2 regions of the Ruegeria sp. AN11 genome follow, and region 2 is predicted to be linked to the other one. Evidence: riboswitches for the same ligand, from Rfam matches in the RefSeq annotation. Region 2 holds a riboswitch; the other holds the start of a gene.
What was found. A riboswitch is a leader RNA that binds a small molecule or an ion and turns the genes downstream of it on or off. The one in region 2 is predicted to bind thiamine pyrophosphate.
Positions count from the first base shown of each region.

Region 1: linked by a shared signal. The riboswitch ahead of thiB (thiamine ABC transporter substrate binding subunit) and the one ahead of thiD (bifunctional hydroxymethylpyrimidine kinase/phosphomethylpyrimidine kinase) in region 2 are both predicted to bind thiamine pyrophosphate.

Region 1 is NZ_JBQFJD010000002.1:122,461-128,625, forward strand. It holds gene ACR3EQ_RS20510 (thiamine/thiamine pyrophosphate ABC transporter permease ThiP) at 1-558, opposite strand, end outside; gene thiB (thiamine ABC transporter substrate binding subunit) at 534-1,514, opposite strand; TPP riboswitch at 1,547-1,651, opposite strand; gene ACR3EQ_RS20520 (LysR family transcriptional regulator) at 1,737-2,627, opposite strand; gene ACR3EQ_RS20525 (trimethylamine methyltransferase family protein) at 2,743-4,281, shown strand; gene ACR3EQ_RS20530 (GcvT family protein) at 4,343-6,165, shown strand, end outside.
Region 2 is NZ_JBQFJD010000001.1:2,870,160-2,876,324, forward strand. It holds gene ACR3EQ_RS14140 (thiazole synthase) at 1-644, opposite strand, end outside; gene thiS (sulfur carrier protein ThiS) at 646-840, opposite strand; gene ACR3EQ_RS14150 (FAD-dependent oxidoreductase) at 824-1,801, opposite strand; gene thiD (bifunctional hydroxymethylpyrimidine kinase/phosphomethylpyrimidine kinase) at 1,798-2,601, opposite strand; TPP riboswitch at 2,647-2,753, opposite strand; gene dnaJ (molecular chaperone DnaJ) at 3,016-4,161, opposite strand; gene dnaK (molecular chaperone DnaK) at 4,236-6,143, opposite strand.

The DNA of each region.
Region 1 (6,165 bases), on a different contig from region 2:
ACGCGCCAGCATAGGCATTTCGATCAGCCGGAACATGGCCCATCCGTTGCAACCCAACTGGGCGGCCAATCGAAACCTTTCGGACGGAATCTCCTGCCACCCCTGCAAGATCAGACGCGTGGCCAAGGGGAGATTGAAAAAGACATGCGCCAGAACCACGCCATGCAGCCCGTAGATACGGATCGGCGGTAGCCCAAAAACCGCTAGAACGTCTGAAATCCAGCCCGCTCGGCCGAAAACTTGCAGCAAGCCGATGATGGCGACAATGACCGGCAAAATGAACGGCGCCCCCAGCAGCGCGATCAGAACCGCCCGCCCGCGAAAACGCCGCCGGGCCAGCGCGCGGGCGACAGGAACGGCAAGCCCTGCACTGAAAATGGCGGACAACACCGCCTGAACCAGCGTGAACCGAAGGGCTGACCAATCGGCCGGTCCGAACCCACTTGCGGAGTCGGCGCGCAGGGCAACTGCGGCGAGCGTACCAAGAATAAGCACGGCAATCAGTGTCGCCGCGCCAATACCCGGCGTCGGATTTACTGGCTGAGCGCGCCCAGCCATTCCGCCAACGCCTCGTCCCGCACGGCTGCCGCCTGATCAGAATCCAGCAGCAAAGATTTTTCCGGTACGGTCAGTGTATCAAACCCTTCGGGCAGGCCCGCCGCAGGCGTTACCGCCGGATACATCCAGTTGGTTGTCGGAATGATCTGCTGAAAAGCGTCCGAAACCATGAACTGCAAAAACTGGTCCGCCAGTTCAGGCTGATTGGTTCCGGCCAGTTTCCCGGCTACTTCGACCTGCATATAGTGACCTTCGTCAAATGCCGCCGCCGCCTTGCTTGCATCTTCTTCAGCGATCAGGTGATAGGCAGGTGATGTGGTGTAACTGAGAACCATGTCAGCCTCACCCTCAAGAAACAGTCCATACGCCTCGGACCAGCCCTTGGTTACGGTCACGATATTATCAGCCAGTCCTGCCCAGATTTCGGGGGCTTCGTCACCATAGGCGGCTTTGACCCACAGCAACAGGCCAAGCCCTGGTGTGGATGAACGCGGATCCTGAATGATGATTTTGGTATCACCGTCGGCCAGCTCACGGAAATTGGCCGGTGCTGCTGCGTCGGCATTATGGACAAACGCGAAATACCCCCAGTCGTAAGGCGCGAATACGTCATCGTTCCATTCTACGGGCAAAGTGTATTCGGCGCTGACCGAACTGGGCGCAAACAGGCCGGTTTCCTTTGCTGCCGCAATCAGGTTTGTGTCCAGACCCAAGACGACGTCTGCATCCGAGTTTTCACCTTCCAGACGGATGCGCGACAACAGGGCGGCACCGTCTTCCACTCCAACAAGGTTCAGTTCGCAGTCGCAGACCGCTTCGAATGCTTCCTTGACCTGCGGACCCGGACCCCAATCCGAGACGAAGCTGTCATAAGTAAAAACGGTCAGCTGAGGTTTGTCGGCGGCGATAGCCGAAGTCGCGCTCAGAATTCCCGCAGCAATCAGCAGATGTTTCATGTCATCCTCCATTGCGGCGAGAGGGCAAGGGTGGATGAAACCGTCACCTTTCCCTCCGCCGGTTCTAGCCGGTTCAGGTTCAACGGGTTCGCTATGGGCGTCTCAGCGCGGCATTCCGCGCACCCCGAGGTGAGGCCGTGATTAGGGTGATGTCGAAACAATTTCAACCAAATTCGCCCTTCACGCTTCACTGGCATGAAGGATGCTTCTCAACTGGCGGGATCAGGGCAGATCAGCCTGCGAGCCCAGGCTTTGAACCTGCAGCCATTCAATCGCGGCCCGGGTCTCGCGTCGCGATCGGCCAAGTCCTGTGCTCTCGACGAAGTAACCATGAGTGGGTGTTATTTTTTCATCAAACAGACGCACGACGCGACCTTCGGCCAGATCCTGATCGATCAAGGGCAGCCAGCCGACAATCGCGCCCTGCCCTTCTGCGGCACCCCGCAGCAGAACATTGGCATCTTCAAAGATCGGACCACGCAAAGGGCCATCAACCGGGACATTCATCGCCCGGAACCAGTCGAGCCAACCCCAGTGGTTCCTTTGATGCAACAGCGGACAGTGCAACAGGTCTTGGGGCTCATTCACCGGGCCGTGCTTCAGGACAAATGCCTCCGACGCTATGGCAACGGGGGCAAGCTCGATCAGCTTGATCGCATTTTCGGGCATCTCGGCCATTCGTTCCCAGCGGATCACGATGTCGATGTTTGCTCTGTTCAGCGTGCCGGGTTGATAAGAAGGAACCACCTCCAGCTCGATCTCGGGGTGGTCGTCCCAAAAATCACCGATCCGGGGCATCAGCCAGCGGGCGGTGAAAATCGGCCCCGCAGCAAGTCGGACCACTTTGCGGGAGCTGCGGCGAACCGAGCGCACCGCGTCATCCAGAATTTCAAATGCCTGAGCCGTTGCTGCCGCCAGACGCCTGCCATCTTCGGTCAACGCGACCTCGCGCCCGGCCCGTTCAAACAGCTTGACGCCCAGCTGCTCTTCCAGCCCTCGAATGTGATGGCTGATCGCCGTGGGTGTGACCGACAATTTCTCGGCCGCAATTCGAAAACTGCCCTGGCGGGCGGCTGCATCGAAGGCGCGAAGGGCGGGAAGAGAGGCGGTCACGAATTTCCCTAATGTAAGTTTTACTCATCAATTGCTGAGAAAACGGCTTTTGTAAACAAGCCCTATGGCTGTGTAGGCTGACTTTGAATGAAGCTGAGCTCATGATATTAGGCCCATGTCTACGCGCCGGCGCGGTCGCAAGGACCGTCTGACACAAGATAACAGCGACGAGGCCAGCCCTGCGGTATGGCCGGGTGTGGTTGGCGGGTGCCTGAAACCGCTGTCCCCGAATGAAGTCGCTCAGACCGAGGAAGCCGCATTGCTGCTGCTTGAGACCCTCGGACTAAGTCAGCCGACCCCATCCATGGTCGACAAGGTGACGGCAGCGGGCGGGACGCTGGGCGATGACGGACGATTGTTGTTTCCGCGCGCCCTTGTGCGCAAGTCGATCAAGCAGGCAAGGCGGAATTTCGTCCTTTGCGGGCAAGTTCCTGAAAACGATCTGCGGATCGAAGGCACGCGGGTCCATATGTCAACCGGCGGCGCCGCGCCGGGTGTCTTCGACATCGATACGGGCCACTACCGCCCTTCAACCCTGGCCGACCTGTATGATGCCGCCCGACTGGTCGACAGGATGGAGAACATCCATCATTTCAGCCGTCCGGTCGTTGCGCGCGACGTTGACCCTGCTGCGGCAATGGACCTCAACACTGCCTATGCCTGCCTGATGGGCACGTCCAAGCATGTTTCCGTCTCGATTACCGAACCCGAAAACGTCCCGGCCATTGCCCGCCTTTGTTACAGGATCGCAGGTGACGAAGCCGCCTTTCGCGCGCGACCGTTCCTGACTGTCATGGTCTGTCATGTTGTGCCGCCCATGCGCTTCGCAGAAGAGGCTTGTGAAGTGCTCGAGGCCGCTATTCTTGCGGGTTTTCCGGTACAATTGATCAGCGCGGGACAGGCCGGGGCCACAAGCCCGGCCACTTTGGCCGGGTCACTTGTACAGGCCGTGGCTGAAACGCTCGCCGGATTGGTTTTTGCCCGCCTGGTCGATCCGCAGGTTCGCGCGGTTTTTGCACCCAAACCTTTGGTCGCCGACCTGCGCACCGGGTCGATGTCTGGTGGCGGAGGGGAACAGGCGATCCTGATGGCCGGTGCGGCGCAGATGGGGCGGCATTTCAACTTGCCGACTTCGTCCATAGCCGGGATTACCGACGCCAAGACACTGGATTCCCAATACGGGGCTGAGAAATGCCTGGCAGTCGCCATGGCGGCACATGCGGGATCGAACATTGTCACGCAGGCCGCTGGCAGTCATGCCAGTCTTCTGGGCGTTTCATTGGAAGGCTATGTCAGCGACAACGACCTTTTGGGCAATGTGCTTCGAACAATCCGTGGGATCGAAGTTACGACCGACAACATTGCAGCGCAGGTGATCGCCGATGTGTGTCGGGGTCCGGGTCACTACCTGGGTGAGGTTCATACCTACGACCGAATGAAATCGGACTATTTCTATCCTCATGTTGGCGACAGGCGCACACCGGTTGACTGGCAGGAAGACGGCGCGCGTCCAGTCGGTGAAGTTGCGAAAGCCAAGGCGCGTGAGTTGCTTGCAAATCACTTCCCCTCACATGTTCCGGATGCGGTCGATCGCGATGTGCGACAGCAATTCGACATTCGACTGAGCCGCCGCCGGATCGGGAGAGAGCCATGACCGATCGCACTGACGGCGCTTTCAGCGCGCTCGAAACAAGAACAATCCATGGGGCTACTGCATGACTCTGCCCCACCATGCCCGCACCATCGTGATAGGCGGCGGCGTGATCGGGTGCTCGGTCGCCTACCATCTGGCCCGTGAGGGTCGCAAAGACATAATCGTGCTCGAACGTTCCAAACTGACCTCGGGCACCACATGGCATGCGGCGGGTCTGGTGCGTCGCTTGCGCCCGTCGGCCACTCTGACAAAGCTGATCAACTATTCGATTGACCTATATGGGGCGCTCGAACGTGAAACCGGGCAAGCGACGGGCTGGGTTCAAACCGGGTCGCTGACGCTGGCCACAAATGATGATCGCCTGATCAACATCAAACGTCAGGTTTCACTGGGCCGTGCGTTCGGGCTTGAGGCCGAAGTGGTCGATACGGCCCGCGCGCAGGACCTATGGCCTCTGATCAAAGTGGACGACGTCCTGGGGGCAGTCTGGTCACCCGCCGACGGCAGGGTCAATCCAACCGATGTAGCGCTGGCGTTGTCGAAAGGGGCCCGGGCGCGTGGTGTGCAAATATTCGAGGACACCAAGGTAACGGGTCTGCAAAAAAAAGCCGGTCGGATTGCAGCCGTCGAAGTCGGTGACCACCTGATCGAAGCTGAGGAGGTGGTGATCGCATGTGGACTGTGGTCCCGCGAAGTGGCGGCCATGGCCGGCGCGCATATGCCCCTTTACGCCTGCGAGCATTTCTACATGCTGACCAAGCCGCTGCCCGAAGTGCAGGCGCTTGGGCCGGGCGCACATCTGCCGACACTCAACGATCAGGATGCGTTCCTGTACGCCCGCGACGATGTCGAAGGGCTTCTGGTGGGTTCATTCGAACCCCATGCCAAGGGCCTGCCGCTGGATCGCCTGCCTGCTGATTTCAGCTTCGACCTGCTGGACGAAGACTGGGATCATTTCATGCCAATGATGGAAAACGCGCTGCGACGCATTCCCGCGCTGGAGCGTGCCGAAGTGCGGATGCTGCTGAACGGTCCTGAGAGTTTCACCCTCGACGGCCAGTTCATGTTGGGAGAAAGCTCGGATGTTCCTGGCCTGTTTCTGATCGGCGGGATGAACTCCACCGGTATCGCGCTGGCCGGGGGCGCGGGCATGGCAATGGCCGAATGGATCATTGCCGGCGAGCCGACGATGGAACTAAGCGAAGCCGATATCCGGCGGTTCAGCCCGGAGATGAACGTACTGGGCGCGCTGGAGGCACGCATTCCCGAAGTTCTGGGACGCCACTACGACAATCCGTACCCCGGGCGCTCGATGGAGACTGCGCGGGGGCAGCGTCGCTCGCCTGTTCACGAGGGGCTGGTGGCCGCAGGGGCACGATTTGAATCCCGCGGCGGATGGGAACGTGCAGTGCATTTCGGCGGTGAAGCCGCCCACTTGCCGCTGACCTTCGGAGTGCCCGCATGGCGCGAGCAGGTCGGCCGCGAAGTGGCCGCCTGCCGCCAGGGTGCCGCCATTCTGGACCAGAGTGCGTTCGGCAAGATCATGATCCAAGGCCCCGATGCCTGCGCCTTTCTGAACCGGCTGTGTGCGGCGCAGATAGATGTTGCCGAGGGTCGGATTGTGTACTCGCAAATCCTGAACAAACGTGGCGGAATCGAGAGCGACGTGACGGTTCAGCGGCACGGCCCGCAAACCTTCCTGATGATCACGGGTGCAAGTGAAGTTGTGCGTAACCTGAAAAGGATGCGTGAAACGCGGGGCGTATTTCGTGTTGAGTTTACTGATGTAACAAGCGGATATGCCATCCTGGGTCTCGCCGGACAAAGGGCCTGCGATGTTCTTCAAGCGACCACAAACACTCCCCTGCCCGATCTTAAGAGATT
Region 2 (6,165 bases):
ACCGGATCACCGGCACGGGCCACCGCCGTGTTCAGAAGAACAGCATCATAGCCCAGCTCCATCGCATGCGCGGCGTGGCTTGGTCTGCCGATGCCGGCATCAATGACAAGCGGCACATCGGGAAACGCAGCCCGCAGCGCCCGCAGCGCATATTCGTTGTTCAGACCGCGCCCGGACCCGATGGGCGCGCCCCACGGCATCAGAACCTCGCAACCCGCCTGCAACAGGCGTTCGCCGACGATCAGATCGTCCGTTGTGTAGGGAAAGACCTGAAATCCATCTTCCGTCAGGATGCGGGCGGCTTCGACCAGTTGAAACACATCCGGTTGCAGGCTGTCGGTATGACCGATCAGTTCCAGCTTGATCCAATTGGTCTGAAAAGCCTCGCGCGCCATCTGGGCGGTTGTCACAGCCTCTTTCACCGTGTGGCATCCGGCGGTGTTGGGCAGGACAATGACACCCAGGTCGCGGATCATCCGCCAAAAGCTCTGCCCAGCCCCACCCGCGCCTTCACGGCGCAGGGATACCGTGGCAACACCCGCCCCGCTGAGGCGAAACGCTTGTTCCAGAATGGCCGGACTGGGATACTGCGCCGTGCCCAGCATCAGCGGATTGGGCAGTTCTGTGCCGTAAAAGGTCTTCACGTCAGCCCCCCTGCATCGGGGCGACAACTTCGACCCGGTCACCATCTTCGAGTTTTAGTGCCAGTCGAAGGCTTGAAGGGACGAACTGTTCATTCACAGCGGTAGCTACGCAGCCCGAGAATCCACATTCCGCCAGCAAATCTGAAAGGGTTTCTGCGCGGCTTTCGCGCGCCTCGCCATTAAGCACGATCTTCATCGACCATCTCCGAATGTTTGTTTTCCAGCGCCAGATCGGCGACGCCCTGTGCCAACGCGGGCGCAAGCAAGTAGCCATGGCGATACAGGCCATTGGCATAGATCGTTCGACCCAACCGGCGGATGCGAGGCAGGTTGTCGGGAAAAGCGGGGCGAAGATCGACACCGATTTCCAGGATCTCAGCCTCACCAAAAGCCGGGTTCAGCGCATAAGCCGCACTGAGAAGCTCCAACATCGAGCGGGCAGTAATCCGGCCGCTGTCCTCGGATTCGATCATCGTTGCGCCCAGCATGTAGACCCCGTCACCCCGCGGGACGACATAAAGCGGCATGCGCGGATGCAGCAGTCGCACAGGGCGAGAGAGAGTGACATCCGGGCAGCGGATCACCAGCATCTCGCCTTTGACGCCACGCAGATCATGCAAGATCTCGCGCGCGTGCAACCCCCGGCAATCGATCGCATTCTCCAACCGGGAAGGGGCCAATGTACGGTGAAAGGGCACACCTCGGTCCCTGAGGTGGCTGCAGAGGTCCCGCAACGCTTGCCGGGGATCAAGATGGGCCTCTGCCCGGAAGAAGAGACCGTTACTGAAACTGTCTAGATCAGGCTCTAAATAGGCGATATTCGCACTTCCGACTTCTGAATGCCCATCCGTTCGGCGTGCAAAGCGGCGCAGATCCGGCAGGTCGCGCGAATGCGCAACAACCAGCGTTCCGCACCGATGCACCCGCGTTCTGGCGTCCCACCAGTCAATCGCTGTTTGTCCAAGCCGCAGAACCGGCTCCTCGGCATTTTCGTATTCACACCAGGGGGCAAGCATGCCACCCGCCCACCAGGAACAGCCATGTGGACCCGGCGCACCTGCCGGATCGAATATCTGCACGTCAGCGCCGCGCGACACCAGCTCGGTTGCAACAGTCAGACCGGCTACTCCGGCGCCTATGACCGACCAGACAGTCATGCGGGCCAAAGCTGATGAAAATGATGAACCGGCCCATGCCCGCGACCAATGTCCAGATCATCGGACCGGGCTATCGCGCCTTGCAGATAGCTGTGCGCATCTGCAACGGCCGTCGTCAGCGGTTTTCCCAGCGCCAGCCCGGCAGCAATTGACGCGGACAATGTGCAGCCAGTGCCATGCGTATTTCTGGTTTTCCGGCGCGGTGCCGTGAACTCTGCCACCAAGCCCGAAGCGTCGATCAAGAGATCACGGCAAATGTCGCCGGATCCATGCCCGCCCTTCATCAGAACGGAACCTGCGCCCATGTCACACAAGGCAAGCCCCTGTTTTACCATCTGATCCGGCGTCTCCGCAGCCGGGCAATCCAAAAGGCGTCCGGCCTCAGGCAAGTTCGGCGTCAATAGCGTGGCTATGGGCACGAGCACCGCCCGTAATGTCTCAACCGAGTCTTCTGTCAGCAAGGCATCGCCGGATTTGGCAATCATCACAGGATCCAGAACGATGGAACCACGAAACGCTGCAAGGCTGTCTGCAACACATCGGATGATCTCCGGTGTCGCCAGCATGCCAATCTTGACGGCGCCCACGCTCAGATCAGACAGAACGGCATCGATCTGTGCGGCGACAGTATTCAGCGGGATCCCGTGAACGGCGGTAACGGCCCGTGTGTTTTGCGCGGTCACGGCGGTGATCACGCTGGCACCATAAACCCCTAAGGCAGACATTGCCTTGATGTCAGCCTGAATTCCGGCCCCACCGCCGCTGTCCGAGCCTGCAATTGTCAGCGCAATAGGCGTCATATCGTTGCTCCATCAAAATTGGGCAACGCGCGCATGGAAAACGTCTGACATTCTGAGACCGTTCCCTACGCCGGTATTGCCCGGATCAGGTTCGATGGGTTAGCGCATTAACGCCTCTCAGCCCTTCGATCAGGGCACCCCAACGGTTGACCGGACAATCACAGGCACATCAGAAAAATACAAGACTGAATTTGATCTGTTTTATGGCCACCCTGACACCTTGGGTAAGGCCAAAGGTATTTGCGAGGCTCTGCCTCGCGCTCCGGGATATTTGGGGCCAGATGAACAAGGGATCTTTCCTTCATCTGGCCAAAAATATCCCGGGGGAGGCGCCCAAAGGGCGGCGGGGGCAGCGCCCCCTGCAACAAAAAAGCCGCCCGAAACCGGGCGGCTTTGGTCGGGAAAGCGGTTCCCTTAGCTTTTCATGCCATCCCAGAAGGACTTGACCGACGAGAAAAAGCTTTTTGATTCCGGGTGGTTGTCCTCTCCCAGATCGTCAAACTCACGCAGCAGTTCTTTCTGTCGACTGGTCAGGTTGACCGGTGTTTCCACAGCCAGTTCGATGAACATGTCACCCACGCCACCGCCACGCAGGGCGGGCATTCCCTTGCCACGCAAACGCATCTGGCGGCCCGACTGGCTGCCTGCCGGGATCTGCACCCGGCCACGACCGCCGTCGATGGTGGGCACTTCGATCGAACCACCCAGAGCGGCCTTGGCCATGCTGACCGGCACGCGGCAATAGAGGTTTATGCTGTCACGCTCAAACAGCTTGTGATCGGACACTTCGACAAAGATGTACAGATCGCCCGGGGGGCCACCACGCATTCCGGCCTCACCCTCACCCGCCAGACGGATACGGGTGCCGGTTTCGACACCGGCGGGGATGTTGACGGACAGTGCCCGTTCTTTTTCCACGCGCCCCGCGCCGCCGCAGGATTTGCACGGATTCTTGATGATCTGACCCAATCCCGAGCAGGTCGGACAGGTGCGTTCAACGGTGAAAAAGCCCTGTTGCGCGCGGACCTTGCCCATACCCGAACAGGTCGGGCAGGTCGTCGGTTCAACGCCGCTTTCAGCGCCCGACCCGTCACAGGCCGAACAGGCCACGGCAGCGGGCACGTTGATAGTCTTTTGCAGACCCGCAAACGCCTCTTCCAGCGAGACGCGCAGGTTGTAACGCAGGTCGGAACCGCGTGCGGCACGACGGCCACCGCCACCGCGCTGGCCACCCATGAAATCGCCGAACAGGTCGTCGAACACGTCCGAAAACGCGCTGGAGAAATCGCCCTGACCAAAGCCGCCGCCGGGCCGGCCACCGCCACCCATGCCGTTTTCAAACGCGGCATGGCCAAAGCGGTCATAGGCGGCCTTGCGTTCTGCGTCTTTCAGAACGTCATAGGCTTCGTTCGCTTCCTTGAACTGCGCCTCGGCTTCCGGGTTGTCCTTGTTGCGGTCGGGATGCAACTCTTTGGCTTTCCTGCGAAAACCTTTCTTGATCTCGTCCGCCGATGCACCCTTGGACACGCCGAGTACATCGTAATAGTCGCGTTTTGACATCAGTGTTTCCTTCTGCCTCAACGTAAACGGGCCGGCCCGGTATCCGGACCGGCCCGAATTGGCCCGGTTACCCGTTAGTTACGCTTGTCGTCGTCCAGATCTTCGAACTCGGCGTCGACAATATCGTCATCACCCGGAGCGGCGTCCGCAGCTGCCGGTTCATCCTCGGCCTCTTCGGACTGCGCCTTGTAGATGGCCTCGCCCAGTTTCATGGCCGCTTCGGTAACGTTCTGGATGCCCGACTTGATCTTGTCGGCGTTTTCGGTTTCCAGCTCGTCCTTCAGCGCGGCAATTGCCAGCTCGATGGCTTCGATGGTGGTCGGGTCGACCTTGTCGGCATGCTCTTCCATCGACTTCTCGGTCGAGTGGATGAGGCTTTCCGCCTGGTTCTTGGCGTCGACCAGCTCGCGGCGTTCCTTGTCGGCTTCCGCGTTCTCTTCCGCGTCCTTGACCATCTTTTCGATGTCCTCGTCGGACAGACCGCCCGAGGCCTGGATGGTGATCTTCTGTTCCTTGCCGGTGCCTTTGTCCTTGGCCGAAACCGAGACAATGCCGTTGGCGTCGATGTCGAAGGTCACCTCGATCTGCGGCATGCCACGCGGTGCCGGCGGGATGTCTTCGAGGTTGAACTGACCCAGGATCTTGTTGTCCGAAGCCATCTCACGCTCACCCTGGAACACGCGGATGGTTACGGCGTTCTGGTTGTCCTCGGCCGTCGAGAAGACCTGAGACTTCTTGGTCGGGATCGTGGTGTTGCGGTCGATCAGACGAGTGAACACGCCACCCAGGGTTTCGATGCCCAGCGACAGCGGGGTCACGTCCAGCAGAACCACGTCTTTGACGTCGCCCTGCAGAACACCGGCCTGAATGGCGGCACCCATGGCAACAACTTCGTCCGGGTTCACACCTTTGTGCGGCTCTTTACCGAAGAATTTGGTCACCTCTTCGATCACTTTCGGCATCCGGGTCATACCACCGACCAGAACAACCTCGTCCACGTCAGCAGCCGACAGACCGGCGTCTTTCAGAGCGGCCGCGCAGGGCTTCATCGACTTCTTAATCAGGTCGCCAACTAGCGATTCCAGCTTGGCGCGGGTCAGTTTCATGACCATGTGCAGCGGCTGGCCGTTCGAACCCATCGAGATGAACGGCTGGTTGATTTCGGTCTGCGAGGTCGAGGACAGCTCAATCTTGGCTTTTTCAGCAGCTTCTTTCAGACGCTGCAGCGCCATCTTGTCGGCAGACAGGTCGACGCCGTGTTCCTTTTTGAACTCGTCCGCCAAGTAGTTGACGATGCGCATGTCAAAGTCTTCACCACCCAGGAAGGTGTCACCGTTGGTCGATTTGACCTCGAACAGGCCGTCGTCGATTTCCAGGATGGTCACGTCGAAAGTACCGCCGCCAAGGTCATAGACCGCGATGGTTTGAGTGTCTTTCTTGTCCAGACCATAGGCCAGCGCGGCAGCTGTCGGTTCGTTGATGATCCGCAGCACTTCCAGGCCGGCGATCTTGCCGGCGTCCTTGGTGGCCTGACGCTGCGCGTCGTTGAAGTATGCCGGAACGGTGATGACAGCCTGCGTGACTTCCTCACCCAGATAGCTCTCGGCTGTTTCCTTCATCTTGCCCAGAGTGAAGGCCGAAATCTGGCTTGGGGAGTACTTTTCACCGCGGGCTTGGACCCACGCGTCGCCATTGCCGCCATCAACGATGGCGTACGGCACCATTTTCTTGTCTTTTTCGACTTCGGCATCATCCACACGACGACCGATCAGACGCTTAACGCCAAAGATCGTGTTGTCGGGGTTGGTGACCGCCTGACGTTTTGCGGGCTGACCGACCAGTCGCTCATCTTCGGTGAAGGCGACGATCGAGGGCGTGGTCCGCGCCCCTTCGGCGTTTTCGATGACTTTCGGCTGCGAGCCGTCCATGATGGCCACGCACGAGTTTGTGGTACCAAGGTCAATCCCGATTACTTTACCCATATTTTCAATCCCTTTCTCTTCA